4 regions of the Rhodopseudomonas telluris genome follow, and region 1 is predicted to be linked to each of the others. Evidence: predicted binding sites of a transcription regulator. Region 1 holds the regulator's gene; each other region holds the start of a gene.
The links. The regulator PhoB, encoded in region 1, activates phosphate uptake and scavenging genes when phosphate is short. The targets are predictions, from matches to a motif close to TGTCATNNANCTGTCAT.
Positions count from the first base shown of each region.

Region 1 (4,129 bases):
CAAAAGATGGGACGTAGAAGCTGCGCTCGACATGGCCGATCCAATCGGAAAAGCGGGCCGCCGGCCGGCCGCTTGCGACGCGGTCACGGGCCAACGTACCCCGAAAACGAAACGTGCCGCCTTTCCAGGCGGCACGTAGGGACATTCTAGGTGCGCTGAAGTGCCTGTCAACCGGGGCTTTCAACGACCTGCGTCGGGGCTGCCGCAACATCGCCGCTGTGACGGTTATGACTCACTTGATGAGAAGGTGTGGACGCACCAGGTCTGACTCTTGCGCGTGAGTCACGGCATATTGTAGCGTTTTGGCTGTCGGGTACGACATCTCGTGCGCGGTTTGTAATCCTTATTGAGCTCTCGGTGGGTGCGTATCGCCCGGGCGGCAATGGTCGTCCGGCGAGGGCTAAGGGATTCTGCCGGCAAGACATTTGGACGACCTCACAGCTGCGGTTCCGCGCTGAACCAGCGCCGCGCGGCAGGAAGGGATAGAACGATGACGGCATTGACCTGGACGGACGAGCGCGTCGAGCAGTTGAAGAAATTATGGGAAGGCGGGCTGTCGGCGAGTCAAATTGCCGCGGAGCTCGGCAACGTGACGCGTAACGCCGTGATCGGCAAGGTGCACCGTCTCGGCCTGTCGGGCCGGGCCAAGAGCCCGACCTCAGCCGCGCCGCGCCCGCGCAAGGCGCGTCCGGCCCAGCATATGATGCGGGTCACACGTCCGGTGGCGCGCGGCAACACCGCGCTCGCGCATGTGTTCGAAGTCGAGGCCGAGCCGGAACCGGTCACCTACGACAACGTGGTGCCGATGAACCAGCGGCTGTCGCTGCTCGAGCTCAACGAAGCCACCTGCCACTGGCCGATCGGCGATCCGAGCAATCCGGAATTCTTCTTCTGCGGCGGCAAGTCGCTGCCCGGCCTGCCCTACTGCGCGCACCACTCGCGCATCGCCTACCAGCCCGTCGGCGACCGCCGCCGCGCTGCCCCGAAGACCACGCGGTAACACGCCCCCTCACCCGACCGCACGGGCGGCCGGCGCCGAGGCTGCCCTCTCCCGCGAGCGGAGAGGGCACTGATACCAGCGCCGCTTGGGCGCCATGTTAGTCGCCGCTCAAACGGCAGCGCCTGCGCAAGACGGGCGACCCAGCATTCCAGAGCGCCAGTTGCTCCACACGCCCCCGCTGCAATCCGAGATCCTCCGCTTTCGCGGAGGATCTCGGCTGTGATGGCGTCAAAATCATAGCCCGCATGAGCGGAAGTGATATGCGGGAAGCACCGGTCACCCCCGCATGTCGCTTCCGCTCATGCGGGCTACCGATGAGCTACCGTTCAGGCGCTGCGTCGCTCACGCCACCTTCGCGCTCGATCCCGATCGAACTAACAATCAGGACGGGCTGCTTTCCGCCTTGGCGAAGCGGTCGTCCAGCGCGTAACCCGCGCCGCGGACGGTGCGGATCGGGTCCTGTTCGCGGCCGGGGTTGAGCAGCTTGCGCAGCCGGCCGATGTGCACGTCGACGGTGCGTTCGTCGATATAGATGTCACGGCCCCAGACGCCGTCGAGCAGCTGCTCCCGACTGAACACCCGGCCGGGATGCTCCAGGAAGAACTCGAGCAGGCGATACTCCGTCGGACCGAGGTCGATCGGCCGGCCGGAGCGTGCGACGCGACGCTTGTCGCGGTCGAGTTCGAGATCGCCGTAGGACAGCACGGTGGCGAGCCGCTCCGGCGCCGCGCGCCGTAGCAGACCCTTCACCCGCGCCAGCAGTTCCGGCACCGAGAACGGCTTGACGATGTAGTCGTCGGCCCCGGTGGCGAGCCCGCGGACGCGCTCGCTTTCCTCGCCGCGCGCGGTCAGCATGATGATCGGTAGCTGCTTGGTCTCCGGCCGCGCCCGCAGGCGACGGCACAGTTCGATGCCGGACAGGCCCGGCAGCATCCAGTCCAGCACCACCAGATCCGGAATCCGCTCCTTCATCCTTGTATCGGCGTCGTCGCCGCGTGCGACGGTCTCGACGTCGTAGCCGTCGGATTCCAGATTGTAGCGCAGCAGCGTGGTCAGCGCTTCCTCGTCTTCAACTACCAGAATGCGCGCGCCCATATGTCGTCCTCGTCTTCATCGTTGGGCACCGTCCGCGGTTCGCGGACGATACGTTAGTTGCCCGGCGTGGCGTTGGCGAAGGTGGTCATGTCGCCCTTCGGGCGCTTGTCCAGAATCTGCTGGCCTTCGATCATGTAGAACACCGTCTCGGCGATGTTGGTGGCGTGGTCGCCGATCCGCTCGATATTCTTGGCGCAGAACATCAGGTGGATGCAGAACGAGATGTTGCGCGGATCTTCCATCATGTAGGTGAGCAGCTCGCGGAACAGCGAGGTGCAGATCGCGTCGACTTCCTCGTCGCCGTTCCACACCACCATCGCGGCGGGCAAATCGTGCGCCGTATAGGCGTCCAGCACCGCCTTGACCTGGGACTGCACCAGATCGGTCATGTGCTCGAGGCCGCGGATCAGCTTCAGCGGGTGGAAGTCGCTGTCGATGGCGTTGACGCGCTTGGCGATGTTCTTGGAGAGATCGCCGATCCGCTCCAGGTCGGTGGCGACCCGCATCGCGCCGACGATGTCGCGCAGGTCGACCGCCATCGGCTGCCGCCGCGCGATCGTCAGCACCGCGCGCTCTTCGATCGCGCGCTGCATCTGGTCGATTTCCTGATCGGCCGCCACGACGCGCGCGCCGAGCGCGACGTCGCGCCGGACCAGCGCGTCGACCGAGTCGACGATCTGGCGTTCGGCCAGACCGCCCATTTCGGCGACCATGCGGGTCAGTTCCTGAAGGTCGCCGTCGAACGCCTTGGTGGTGTGCTCGAAGCCCATGTCCGTTCTCCTCGCGCCTGGCGCGTCAGCCGAAGCGGCCGGTGATGTAATCCTGGGTCCGCCGATCGTTCGGCGACGTGAAGATCTTGTTGGTCGGGCCGAACTCGATCAGCTCACCGAGATACATGAACGCGGTCGACTCCGAGACGCGGGCCGCCTGCTGCATGTTATGGGTGACGATCGCGATCGTGTAGTCTTCCTTGAGTTCGTCGATCAGCTCTTCGATCTTGGCGGTCGAGATCGGATCGAGCGCCGAGCACGGCTCGTCGAACAGGATCACTTCGGGCCGCACCGCGATGGTGCGGGCGATGCACAGACGCTGCTGCTGGCCGCCCGACAGGCTGAGGCCGGAGGCCCCGAGCTTGTCCTTGACCTCGGTCCACAGCGCGGCGCCGCGCAGCGCCTTCTCGACGCGGCCGTCCATCTCCGACTTGGAGATCTTCTCGTACAGCCGGATGCCGAACGCGATGTTCTCATAGATCGTCATCGGGAACGGCGTCGGCTTCTGGAACACCATGCCGACGCGGGCGCGCAGCAGGTTGAGGTCGAGCTTCGGATCCAGCACGTTCTGACCGTCGAGCATCACCTGCCCCTCGGCGCGCTGCCCCGGATACAGATCGTACATCCGGTTGAAGATCCGCAGCAGGGTCGACTTGCCGCAGCCCGACGGGCCGATGAAGGCGGTAACCCGGTTGGTGGCGAGCGCGAGGTTGATGTGCTTCAGCGCGTGGTTCTGGCCGTAGTAGAAGTTCAGATCGCGCACCACCACCTTGGCCGGGCCGTCGGGCTGGCTGGCGATGGCGGGGCCAGGTCCGCTCGGCAGCGTGGTGGCAATCGAAATCTCGGTCATTTCGTGGTCCTCTCGGCGCCGATGATGCGCGCACCAATATTCAGGGCAAGCACGGTCAGGGTGATCAGCAGAGCGCCCGTCCAGGCGAGCTGCTTCCAGTAATCGTAGGGGCTCTGAACGAAGTTGTTGATGGTCACCGGCAGGTTGGCCATCGTCTTGGTCAGGTCGAAGCTGAAGAACTGATTGCTGAGCGCCGTGAACAGCAGCGGCGCGGTCTCGCCGGCGACGCGCGCCGTGGCCAGCAGGATGCCGGTGATGAGACCGGCCCGGGCGGCGCGGTAGGCGATCCGGCGGATCACCAGCGAGCGCGGCAGACCGAGCGCGGAAGCCGCTTCGCGCAGCGAGCTCGGGACCAGCAGCAGCATGTCCTCGGTGGTCCGCACCACCACCGGAATGACGATGACGGCCAGCGCC
Region 1 is NZ_JBHLWM010000001.1:170,532-174,660, reverse strand. It holds gene ACFFJ6_RS00810 (aspartate aminotransferase family protein) at 1-33, opposite strand, end outside; gene ACFFJ6_RS00805 (GcrA family cell cycle regulator) at 491-1,000, shown strand; gene phoB (phosphate regulon transcriptional regulator PhoB) at 1,382-2,095, opposite strand; gene phoU (phosphate signaling complex protein PhoU) at 2,149-2,865, opposite strand; gene pstB (phosphate ABC transporter ATP-binding protein PstB) at 2,891-3,715, opposite strand; gene pstA (phosphate ABC transporter permease PstA) at 3,712-4,129, opposite strand, start outside.

Region 2 (4,129 bases), on a different contig from region 1:
CCGCTCAACAGACGACGCGTTCCGCCGTTAGGGTCAGCCTTTATTCAAGGCGGCGATCGCCTCCCCGTCTGTCTTATAGAATTGCGCATCCGAGCGACTGCCCCATCAGGCGCGATGGTCGATCACTTGCTTGGGCCACGGATTGGCGCCATCGCGCAGCCAGCGCAGCGAGTCGCGCCAGAAGCCTTGGGCATGGCTGTCGTGGAACAGGCTGAAATGGCCAATGCTCTGCCGGCCATAATCGGCGGGATGCAACAGCACCGCTGTCCGTTCGGCGCCGACATAATAACGCAGCGTTCGGCGGATCGCCGGCGGCGTACCGAATTCGTCGTCGGACACGGCGACGGCCAGGATCGGCGCGCGAACAGACGCCATCCGGTCGAGCACGCTCTGCCGTTCCCCCTTGGGGTGGCTGCGCTCGAAGCGCGGACCGCGGAAGCTCCATTCATGGGCGACGCCGGCTGGCAGATCCTCCAGCCAACCGAGCCGGCGGCCGGGGAAATAGCCGAACGCGGCCGTCAGCGCCGGCATCGCCACGTGCCATTTCACAAACAGCCCGAGCCGGCGGTGCGCGACGTAATCGCGCCACCACGCATATTGGGCGCCGACGGTGAGCATGCGGTCGATGCCGTGCGCGTTGTCCGCGAGGCCAGGCAGGAAGCCGCCGATGCTGTGGCCGACCACCACCAGCCGCTCGCCCCGCCCCTGCTCGCGCGCAAAGCGCAGCGCAGCCGCGAAATCCCGCTCGCCCCAGTCCCGCCAGCGATAGCCGCATCCCCTGAGCCGCGCCGGGCGCGATTGGCCGATGCCGCGATAGTCGTAGGCCAGCACGTCGAAGCCGTGCGCGGCGAGGAAATTCGCGTAGCGGTGATAGTAGCGAGCCAGCACGCCGGTCGCGGAATTGACGATCGCCGTTCCGATCGGCTCCGCCCGCGCCGCCCGAAACAGATGGCCGCCGAGAACGACGCCATCGGCGCAGCGGATCTGGACCGGGCGGGTTTCAACGGAGCTGTCGGGCGCGATCTGGTTCATGCCGCCGACGCTAACGCGGCGGCTGCGTTGTGTATATTCACTGGTCGGTATACATAGAGGCATGAGCAAGCCGCCGAACTCCACGCGCGATCGTATCGTCGAGGCCGCCGGAAAGCTGTTCCACCGGGACGGCATCCGCGCCGTCAGCGTCGACGCCGTGGCGGCCAAAGCCGGGCTCACCAAGCGGACGATCTACTATCATTTCCGCAGCAAGGACGACCTGATCGCCGCCTATCTGCAGACCCGCGACCAGCCCAACGTCGCGATCTTCCAGCGCTGGTTCACGGACGCCGAGGGCGACACCGCCGACAAGGTGCGGGCGATCTTCGACCATCTCGCCGAGAACGCGCGCAATCCCCGATGGAAAGGCTGCGGTTTCCTGCGCACCTCGGTCGAGCTGATGAACCTTCCAGGACATCCGGCAATCCAGACCGGCCGCGCCCACAAGAAGCGCACCGAAGACTGGCTTTGCGGGCTCTTTGCGCAGGACCGCCCCGAGCAAGCGGCACGCAGCCTCGCCCGCCAGGTCGTGCTGCTGATCGACGGCGCCTTCTCGGTCGTCCTGCTCAACCGGGACGCCAGCTACATGGAAACGGCCGGCGAAGCCGCCGCGCGGCTGATCCGCGGATAAGCGTCAATCACAGCCTGACCGGAAACGCCCCGTTGAAATGATGCAGTGCCGTGCCAGCCGGCATACCCGGCCTTGTGCCGGGCATCCACGTGTCGCTGACGCAAACGCCGGAAAGGCGTGGATGGCCGGGACGAGCCCCCGGCCATGACGTATCTTTTGAGCGTCCGAAGCGATCGAGAAGTCGCTGAGTTCAGTTCGGATATTCAGTCAGAGTCAGGACAATTTGTACATTTTGTCGCAGGTATCATCTGACCGTTAACGCAACCGATCAAGATCGCCCCACGATTAGTCGAGAGGCGTTCAATGACCGATTTCACCATCAATCAAACCATCGATAATAATGGGCCGATCCAGCCGGCCGGTCGGCCGAACCTGGACAAGGGGTTCAACCCGTTGACCATGATCCTGTTTGTCGGGATCCTCGCAGCCGGAATGCTCTACGTCGCCTACAGCATCTATGTCGACGTCCAGGCCACCGGCGTCCGGGTCACGACCTACGTGCCCTACATTCTGCTGCTGGTCGCGCTGCTGATCGCGCTCGGGTTCGAATTCGTCAACGGCTTCCACGACACCGCCAATGCGGTCGCGACCGTGATCTACACGCACTCGCTTCCCGCCGAGGTGGCGGTGATCTGGTCGGGCTTCTTCAACTTCCTCGGCGTGCTGGTATCGACCGGCGCGGTGGCGTTCGGCATCGTGTCGTTGCTGCCGGTCGAACTGATCCTCCAGGTCGGCTCCAGCGCCGGCTTCGCGATGGTGTTCGCCTTGCTGATCGCCGCGATCATGTGGAACCTCGGCACCTGGTATTTCGGCCTCCCCGCCTCCAGCTCGCACACGCTGATCGGTTCGATCATCGGCGTCGGCGTCGCCAACGCCCTGCTGCGCGGGCGCGACGGCACGTCGGGCGTGGATTGGAGCAAGGCGACGGAGATCGGCTACGCGCTGCTGCTGTCGCCGCTGGTCGGCTTCGTCTGCGCCGCGGTCTTGCTGCTGCTGCTCAAGCTGGTCGTGCGTAATCCCAAGCTGTACACCGCGCCGGAAGGCGACGCGGCGCCGCCGTGGTGGATTCGTGGCCTGCTGATCCTCACCTGCACCGGCGTCAGCTTCGCCCACGGCTCGAACGACGGCCAGAAGGGCATGGGCCTGATCATGCTGATCCTGATAGGCACGGTGCCTACGGCCTATGCCCTGAACCGCGCGCTGCCGGATTCGCAGATCGCTCAATTCGAACGCACTTCGTCGGCCGCCTCGGCGGTGATCTCCGCCAAGGGCGCCGGCCATAGCATCATCGGCGATCCGCGGCCCGCGGTGACGCAGTATGTGTCGCAACACCACATCAGCGAAGGCACCTATCCGTCGCTGGCGGTGCTGGTGAAGGATATCGGCGATCAGGTGCAGCGCTACGGCTCGCTCAGCAAGGTCCCGGCGGAAGCCGTCGGCAACACCCGCAACGACATGTATCTGGCGTCGGAAGCGATCCGCTTCCTGATGAAGGACAAGGAGAACGACCTCAGCAAGGACGAGGTCGCCACACTCAACGCCTACAAGGGCTCGCTCGACAGCGCGACCAAGTTCATCCCGACCTGGGTGAAGATCGCGGTCGCGATCGCGCTCGGCCTCGGCACCATGATCGGCTGGAAGCGTATTGTCGTCACCGTCGGCGAGAAGATCGGGAAGTCGCACCTCACCTACGCGCAGGGCGCTTCGGCCGAACTGGTCGCCGCCGCGACGATCGGCGCTGCCGACGTGTTCGGCCTGCCGGTGTCGACCACCCACGTACTGTCGTCCGGCGTCGCCGGTACGATGGCGGCGAACGGCTCCGGCCTGCAGATGGCGACGATCCGCAATCTGCTGATGGCCTGGGTCCTCACCCTGCCGGCTGCGATCCTGCTGTCGGGGTCGCTGTACGTCCTGCTGTCGCGGGTGCTCTGACCCGCGTCGTCACGCGTATGCCGGGGCGTCAGAATGCCCCGGCCAGCGTCAGCCGCACGGCCAGCGGTTCGGCCGGATGCACGTGGCGATCGCCGACGCCGTCGAGCGGCTCGCCGGGCAGACGCGACAGATAGTAATACTCGATCTGGTTGGTCTTGGCGTTGAACAGGTTCAGCGCGTCGAGCTGCAAGCGGATGCCGTTGTCGAAGCGATAGCCGAGACGCGCGTTGAAGATCAGCGACGCCAGCGAGGTTTCGCTGCCGTCCTCGATGAGCGGCCGCGGCCCGAAGTAGCGGCCTTTCACGGCGCCGAACCAGCCGGTCTCGCGGCCCAGCGTCAGGCCCGCGCTCGCCACCCAGGCCGGCGCGCCCGGGATCAGGTCGCCGGCCGGATCGACATTGGTGAAGCGCGCGCGCGTATAGGCGACGTCGAGATCGAAGCCGAGCCACGGCAGCGGCTTGTATTGGCTTGTCCATTCGACGCCGACGCGGCGGCTGGGCCGGCTCGGCTCCGTGGTGCCGGCGTCGCCGACGA
Region 2 is NZ_JBHLWM010000008.1:387,711-391,839, reverse strand. It holds gene ACFFJ6_RS19340 (alpha/beta hydrolase family protein) at 106-1,032, opposite strand; gene ACFFJ6_RS19335 (TetR/AcrR family transcriptional regulator) at 1,094-1,663, shown strand; gene ACFFJ6_RS19330 (inorganic phosphate transporter) at 1,967-3,595, shown strand; gene ACFFJ6_RS19325 (TonB-dependent receptor) at 3,624-4,129, opposite strand, start outside.
Region 2: a site for PhoB is predicted at 1,906-1,922, ahead of ACFFJ6_RS19330 (inorganic phosphate transporter). Genes of this name have one in related genera too.

Region 3 (4,129 bases), on a different contig from region 1:
GATGTCGTAGTCGACGATCACCCGCCGCTCCGGCGCCTGGCCGGGCTGGCCGGTGCGCAGGATGATGCGGACCGTCTCGTTGCGGATCTCGTTGCGGATGTACTCAACCAGTTCGAGACCGGCGGCGTCCGACTCCATGATGACGTCGAGCAGCACCGCGGCGATGTCGGGGTTGGCCCGCATCAGCTCGCGGCCCTCGGCGCCCGAATAGGCCGACAGGATTTCGAGCCCCTGGCCGTTGAGGCTGTAGTCGCTCAGCGCGAACCGCGTGCCCTCGTGCACCGCGGCGTCGTCGTCGATCACCGCGATTTTCCACCGCTTGGCATTCGACGGATCGGCGACCGGATCGGTATCTTCGATCAGCTGGAGGATATCGTCCTGGTCGGCCATTGCGGATTTCCGTCGTTGGGCGTGTCGGCGTCGATCGGCGCGCCGGTGGCGGTGCGCGGCATGATAATGCGAAAAGTCGTGCCTTGTCCTAGTCTTGATTCCAGCATCATGCGGCCGCCCAGCTGCTGGGTGACCAGATTGTAAACGATGTGGAGGCCGAGGCCGGTGCCGCCGTCGTTGCGCCGGGTGGTGAAGAACGGGTCGAAGGCCTGGCGCTGCACGTCCGGCGTCATGCCGGCGCCGTTGTCGGCGAACACGATCTCGACGTCGTCGCCGCGCGGCCGGGCCGAGATGCTGATGGTCCCGGCGCGGCCGTCCGCGAAGGCGTGGTTGACGGCGTTGAGGAACAGATTGGTCAGGATCTGGCCGTAGGAGCCCGGATAGCCGTCGATCAGCAGCCCGTCGGGCATGTCGATCGACAGCTCGATCGGCGCCCGCTTCAGCACCGGCTTGAGGCTGGTGATGATCTGGTCGGTGGCCTCGTGCAGATCGAACGCGCGGCGCTCGGCGTGGGAGCGGTCGACCGCGACCTGCTTGAACGACTGGATCAGTTCGGCGGCGCGCTGCAGATTTGCGACGAGCTGATGAGCCGCATCGTGCGACGAGCGAACGAATTCCTCGAGTTGTGAACGCCGCAGCGGCGTATCGCCTTTCAAGTCGGCTTCGAACAGCGTCGCCTTGCGGGCGAAGCTCGACGCCACCGTCAGGCTGATGCCGATCGGATTGTTGACCTCATGGGCGATTCCCGCCACCAGCCCGCCGAGCGCGGCCAACCGCTCGGCATCGATCAAATTCTGCTGCGCGGTATTGAGTTCGAGCAGCGCGCTCTCGGCCTTCTCCTTGGAGGCGCGCAGGTCGTCCTCGGCGCGGCGCTTGTCGATCGCGTTCTCGCGAAACACCTCGACGGCGCGCGCCATCGCGCCGACCTCGTCGCGGGCGTCGGTGCCGGCGACCCGCCGGCCGTAATCGCCCGAGGTGATGGCGTGCATCGCCGACAGGATCTGGTGCAGCGGCTTGCGGATGCTGAGCGCGATGATCGTACTGGCCACCAGGATCACCGCGATGAAGATCACCGCGATCCACAGCACCTTGCGCGAGATGTTGGTCAGGGTGCGGTCGAAGGTCTGCTGCGCCTTCTGCTCGCGCTGGCGCATCTTCACCGACAGCGCGTCGATCGCCGCGATCGTCGCCGCCTGGCTGGCGTCGATCGAATGCCGCAGCAGGTCGCTGCGGCTGGCGAGCTGCTGCGAGAGGTCCTGCAGCCCGTCGCTGAGCGCCGCCGCGCGTTGCTTCAGCTTCTCCAGCGCCATGCGCTGCAGGTCGTTGTCGGACAGCCCGATCATCACCGGCACGGTGCGCTCGATCGTCTCGGTGTTGCGCCGCGCGTCCTCGGCCGCCTCCTTGGAGAGCGACAGATAATACGAATTGGCCGCCACCAGCATCGCCGTGAAGGCCTCGCGCGAGCGGCCGAGCGCCGGCCAGATCGGCGCGTCGCGCCGGCCGGTGGCGCCCTCGATCACCGAATACAGCGCGGCGATGTCGCGCGCCGGTCCCTGGACCCGGTTCTCGTAGGTATCCTTGATCTTGGTCTGCAGCGCGCGCAGATCGCCGAAGCCGTTGAGAAAGCGCTCGGTCACGCGCTCCAGCTCGTCCACCGAGCCCGACAGCATCGGGTCGGTCGAGGCGCGGTTGCTGAGCGTGCCCAGCACGGCCTCGCGCAGCAGCAGGATCTCGGCGAACAGGTCCGGGCTCGGCTGGTTGATGTAGCGGTGGATGAGGTTCTGCAGCCGCCCGGTCTCGCTTTCCAGCAGGGCGAGGATCTGGTCCGACGCGCGCACCTGGCGGACGTCGTCCCATGCCGTGCTCAGCACCCGGGCGCCGCTCCAGATCATGCTGGCGAGGATCAACACCACCAGCGAGTTCAGCGCCGCGATCGACAGGATGCGCCAGCGGATCGGCACGGCGCGCACCAGCCGCACCAGTCCGGAGCGGCTGGCGAAGCTCGCCCGCGCGTCGCTGCTGCCGTCCTGGCGCGCTGCTACCGGGTCCAAATCAGTCGGCCTTGCGGATGGCGATCGCTGCGCACGGGCCGGCCGCGCATGATGCCGATATGACGAACCGGACGTCGACCGAAGCTGCGGCCGCATCTGGCGTCGCGGCTCGACTGGACAGCAGCAAGATCGATCCCATAGAGTTGCATCCCGAGACCGGGGCCGGAGAAGTCCCGCCAATGTAGCAGACCGGCGCAGGACATGGCTATCGGGAGTAAACGGCGGCGGGGGCGAGCCAGTATCCTGCTGACATTCGCCACGCTGCTGGCGTTCGCGGGGGCGGGGCCTGCGCGAGCGGCCACCGATATTGCCTGGTGGCACGCGATGTCGGGTCAGCTCGGCCGGCAGCTGGAAAAGCTGGCGGCGGATTTCAACGCCTCACAGTCGGATTACCGCGTGGTGCCCAGCTACAAGGGCAACTACACCGAGACGGTGACGGCCTCGATCTTCGCATTCCGTTCCTCGAGCCAGCCGGCGATCGTGCAGGTCAACGAGATCGCCACCGCCACCATGATGGCGGCCAAGGGCGCGGTCTATCCGGTCTATGAACTCATGCGCGACGAGAACGAGGCGTTCTCGCCGGCCGACTATCTGCCGGCGGTGGCCGGCTATTACGTCGATCTCGCCGGCAACATGCTGTCGTTTCCGTTCAACGCCTCGACGCCGATCCTGTACTACAACAAGACGCTGTTCCGGAAAGCCGGGCTCGATCCCGACAAGCCGCCCGGCACCTGGCCGGAGCTCGGCGCCGCGGCGCAGAAGCTGGTCGAGAGCGGCGCGGCCTGCGGCTTCACCACGTCGTGGCCGTCCTGGATCAATGTCGAGAATTTCTCCGCCTATCACGACCTGCCGCTGGCGACCCGCGCCAACGGCCTCGGCGGGCTCGACGCCGTGCTGGTGTTCAACAATCCGCTGCTGATCCGCCACGTCGCCCGGCTGGCCGAATGGCAGAAGACCAAGGCGTTCGACTATGGCGGCCGCGCCACGACGGCCGAGCCGCGGTTCCAGCGCGGCGACTGCGGCATCTTCATCGGCTCCTCGGCGACCCGCGCCGACATCATCGCCAACTCCAAATTCGAGGTCGGCTATGGCCGGCTGCCATATTGGCCGGACGTGGCCGCTGCGCCGCAAAACACCATCATCGGCGGCGCCACCCTGTGGGTGCTGCGCGGCCGCCCGGCAGCTGAATATAAAGGCGTGGCGAAATTCTTCGCCTATCTGTCACGGCCGGAGGTGCAGGCAGCCTGGCATCAGGCCACCGGCTATCTGCCGGTGACGCGCGCCGCCTACGAGCTGAGCCGGGCGCAGGGCTTCTACGACCGCAACCCCGGAACCGCGATCTCGATCGAGCAGATGACGCTGAAACCGCCGACCGATAATTCGCGCGGCCTGCGGCTCGGGTCCTTCGTGCTGATCCGCGATGTCATCGACGATGAACTCGAACAGGCTTTCAGCGGCCGGAAGCCCGCCGGAGACGCGATGGATTCGGCCGTCGAGCGCGGCAACAAGCTGCTGCGGCAGTTCGAGCGCACTCAGCCCTGATATCTGCCGGGCAGTGATTGCGCAGATCGGGTAGCGGCGGCATTTTTCCTGATGTGTGGTGTTTGTCACCTGCCGGACTGCGATGGCGTCCGCCGTCGCCGGCAAGGACTGGAAAAAAACGGACCTCAGGGTGGATGACAATCGCA
Region 3 is NZ_JBHLWM010000004.1:156,991-161,119, forward strand. It holds gene ACFFJ6_RS10620 (ATP-binding response regulator) at 1-390, opposite strand, end outside; gene ACFFJ6_RS10625 (sensor histidine kinase) at 360-2,372, opposite strand; gene ugpB (sn-glycerol-3-phosphate ABC transporter substrate-binding protein UgpB) at 2,643-3,983, shown strand; gene ACFFJ6_RS10635 (PilZ domain-containing protein) at 4,066-4,129, shown strand, end outside.
Region 3: a site for PhoB is predicted at 2,490-2,506, ahead of ugpB (sn-glycerol-3-phosphate ABC transporter substrate-binding protein UgpB). Genes of this name have one in related genera too.

Region 4 (4,129 bases), on a different contig from region 1:
GATGTCGGCTCGATCAGACCATCGCGGCCGAGAATGTCGGTGACGCGCGGCATCGCTTCCGTCGGTGCCGGTGCGCTCGCCGGCTGCTCCGGCTCGCCGCCGGCGGCGAGTTGCGGATCGAGCAGGCGATGCGTGTAGTCGAAGGTCGGGCCAAGGATCTGGCCGCCCGGGACATCCTTGAAGGTCGACGACACGCGGCGCCGCACCGCCATCACGCCGGTGTCGAGCGGCTCGGTGGCGCCGAAGCGCGGCAGCGTGGCGCGGAAGGCGCGCAGCAGGAAGATCGCCTCGATCATATCGCCGCGCGCCTGCTTGATCGCCAGCGCGGCCAGCTCGCGATCATACAGTGAGCCTTCGGCCATCACCCGGTCGACGCCGAGCGCGAGCTGTTCGGAGATCTGCGCCAGCGTCACTTCGGGCACCGCGCGATCGCCGCGGCGCTCGTGGGCCAGCAGCCGGTGCGCATTGTCGATGGCGCGCTCGCCACCTTTGACGGCGACATACATCAGTTGCCTCCCTGTGCGACGAGCCGCGTGGTGCGCGGCAGCGCGACGATCGCATCGCCGACCGCGAGGATCAGATCGATGCCGCGCGGAAACAGCGGCGTCAGCGCGTCGCGCTGCGCCAGCAGTCCGGCCGATAGCGGCGCGCGCAGCATCGCCGTGCCACGAATGCCGGGGCCGCTGAGCTCGAACGCGAGCCCGTCATCGAGGCTGCCGAGCTGCAGAATCAATGTGGTCGAGCGATCCGGATAGTCGTTGCTGCCGAGCGCAAATTGCTCGAGGACGGGCATCGTGTCCGGATCGGCGATCAGCGCGAAGGCCGCGGCGTTCGGTTCGTCGACTTGCGGCGCCGAGGTGTGGAAGCGCAGCCATTGCGTCACTACTCCGCCGCGCGTCGCTTCATCGAGCCAGAGCGGAGTGTCGTGGTCGAACAGCGTCAGGGCGATTGCGGCGGTCGCCTCGGTGAGCGGAGCGGGGACTTGCTGCAAGCCAGTCTCCAGCCGCTGCACCGTGCCGGGTCGCGCCATCGCCTGCATCACGGCGCGAAAGGTGGTCTGCGCCGAGGTGACCTTGTCGGCGAAGCCGGCGGAGAGTTCGAACGCCATGCTCATCGTCAGCCCTCGCCTCGCACCATCGTGTAGAAATCGACCTTGGTGGCAGCCGTCCGCTCGGCCTTGCGCCGGCGCTCCGCGGCCTGCTCGGCACGCAGCGGCGCCAGCACGTTGCTCTCGACCGCCGCCGCAGTGTCGCGACGCTGGATCAACGCGTCGCACAGCGCGATCAGCTGCGCCTTCTTCTTGTCACGACCCAGCGTGTAGCCGAATCCGCATTCGCCGCTGGCGAGCCGCACGGCCGCGCGCGTCACCGTTGCTTCGCCGAGGTTGAACGGCGCGCCGTCGCCGCCGACGCGGCCGCGCACCATCACCAGGCCGTTCTCCGGCTCGCGCAGAGCTTCGCTCGCCGGCAGGTCGATCTCGGCGAGCCGGGCTGCGATCTCGTCGGCGCTGGCGTGAACCAGCACGGCCATCGCGGCCTGCCGGGTCTGCGTGCTGGTTTCGAAGGGCGTCGCCATGTTGCCTCTAGCCTGCCTCAAGTTGTCTGTGATATTAGACAACTTCATACCGGCGCGCCATGACCTTTTGATGACGAGGCCGTGAAATGCTAAACCGCACGCACAGTCAGAGCGAAGGACCAGATGTCGACACTGCAGGCGGATTCCGGCGTCGCGTTGTGGCGCAAGGTGGCGGACTCGATCGAGCGTGAGATTGTCCGCGGCGACTATCCGGCCGGTGAGAAGCTGCCGGGCGAGGTCGAACTCGCGGAGTCGCACCGGGTCAATCGCCACACCGTGCGCCGCGCTCTGGCGTCGCTCGCGGAGCGCGGACTTGTGCGGGCGGAGCGAGGCAGCGGCACCTATGTGGAGCCGGGGCGCATCGCCTATCCGTTGCGCTCGCGCACGCGCTTCTCCGAGATCGTCGGCGCCGGCGGCCGCGAGCCGCGCGGTCAATTGCTGGCGGCAAACCGCGAGGAGGCGACGCGCGAGCTGGCGCGCGAACTCGATCTTCCCGTTGGCTCGCCGCTGATCCGCATCGACAGCTTGCGGCTCGCAGACCGCGCGCCGATCTGCGTCGGCAGCACCTGGCTGTCGGCCGAACGCTTTCCCGATGCCGAGGAACTGTATCGCCGCTTCGGCTCGATGACCAAGCTGCTGGCCCAGCACGACATTCGCGATTATCGCCGCGCCTCGACGCGGATCACCGCCGCGATCGCCGATGCCGGCGACGCTGCGCGGCTCGACCTCGGCATCGGCCGGCCGGTGCTGATCGTCGAGGGCCTCGACGTCGACGGCAAAGGCCGCCCGCTATTGGCGATCCGCGCCCGCTTCGCGGCGGAGCGCGTGCAGTTCGTGGTGGAGACGGAGTAGCTAAAGTTACTTGTGCCGCCGCTGCGCTCTCACAGTAGCCGTTAGTACCGCATCGCCCCACCCTCAGCGTCATCGCCCGCGCAGGCGGGCGACCCAGCATTCCAGAGCGGCGGCTTTGAATCGCGAGCGCTCTGCAAATACTGGATCCTCCGCTTTCGCGGGGGATGACGGGAGTAGGCGGGGAGGCGGATGTGGCCAGCCTGAGGCATCAGTGCGCAGGAGGTCGTCACCCTACGCGATCGCCCGTTTGCCGATGATCGCGAAGCGCAGCCGCGTCGAGATCCAATCGATCGCTGCGACGGCGACCAGGATCATCAGGATCAGGAACGACACCTTCTGCCATTCCAGCACGCGGATCTGTTCGGCGAGTTGCAGGCCGATGCCGCCGGCGCCGACGATGCCGATGATGGTGGCCGAGCGCGTGTTCGACTCGATGAAGTACAGCACCTGACCGGCGATCACCGGCAGCACTTGCGGCATCAGGCCGAAGCGGATTTCGTGCAGCGGCGAGCCGCCGGAGGCGCGGACACCCTCGACCTGCTTGCGGTCGGCGGTCTCGATCGCCTCGGAGAACAGCTTGCCGAACGCGCCGAAGTCCGACACCGCGATCGCCAGCACGCCGGCGAACGGGCCGAGCCCGACGACGTTGATCCAGACCAGCGCCCAGATCAGCGTGTCGATGCCGCGCACGCCGTCGAGGAAGCGGCGGACCGGAAATCGGATCAACTGCGTCCGGATGATGTTGCGCGCGGCGAGCAGGCTGACCGGCAGCGCCATCAGCGCCGCCAGCGTGGTGCCGAGCAGCGCGATCGACAGCGTCTCGCCCATCGCCGACAAATAAGCAGGCAGCGACGAGCCCGGGTCCGGCGGGATCATCAGCAGCGCGAACCAGCCGAGCTGGCTCAGTCCGGCGAGGATGCGCTGCGGCGAGAAGTCCAGTTCGACCAGCCCGTAGATGAACAGCGCCAGCGCCGCCAGCGCGATCGCGGGAACGCCGAGTCGCGCCGCGGCGGGGCGTTCGAACAGATGCGGGTGACGCGCCTTCAGGTCGGCGAGGTCGGTCTGAGTCTGCGCGGTCATGCCCGGCCTCCGGTCAGGCGGCCGCGAATCCAGCCCGTCGAGATGTCGATGACGAATACGGTGACGATGATCAGCAGCAGGATGGCGCTGACGTCCGAATAATAGAACTTGCGGATCGACACGATCAGTTCCTGGCCGATGCCGCCGGCGCCGACGAAGCCCATCACCGACGCGCCGCGCACGTTGATCTCGAACCGCAGCAGCGCGTAGCTGGCGAAGCCGGACATCACCTGCGGCAGCACGGCGAAGCGCATGCAGGCGATCCAGCCGGCGCCGGTGGAGCGCACGCCCTCGACCGGCTTCATATCGACGTTCTCGACGATCTCCGAAAACAGCTTGCCGAGCGCGCCGGTGGAATGGATCGCGATCGCCAGCACGCCGGCCATCGGGCCGAGCCCGAAGGCGATCACGAACACCAGCGCGAACACGATGTCCGGCACGGTGCGGCAGATCTCGAGAAACCGCCGGATCACGAACAGCAGCCAGGGCTGCGGCGCGGTGTTGCGGGCGGCGAAGAAGTTCAGCAGCACCGCCAGCACCGCGCCGGCGAGCGTACCGACGTAGCTGATCAGCAGGGTCTCGCCGAGCAGCCCGAGCCATTTACGCCAGCCCCAAAACCATT
Region 4 is NZ_JBHLWM010000005.1:730,013-734,141, reverse strand. It holds gene ACFFJ6_RS14935 (carbon-phosphorus lyase complex subunit) at 1-506, opposite strand, end outside; gene phnH (phosphonate C-P lyase system protein PhnH) at 506-1,114, opposite strand; gene phnG (phosphonate C-P lyase system protein PhnG) at 1,117-1,575, opposite strand; gene phnF (phosphonate metabolism transcriptional regulator PhnF) at 1,699-2,427, shown strand; gene phnE (phosphonate ABC transporter, permease protein PhnE) at 2,659-3,507, opposite strand; gene phnE (phosphonate ABC transporter, permease protein PhnE) at 3,504-4,129, opposite strand, start outside.
Region 4: a site for PhoB is predicted at 1,635-1,651, ahead of phnF (phosphonate metabolism transcriptional regulator PhnF). Genes of this name have one in related genera too.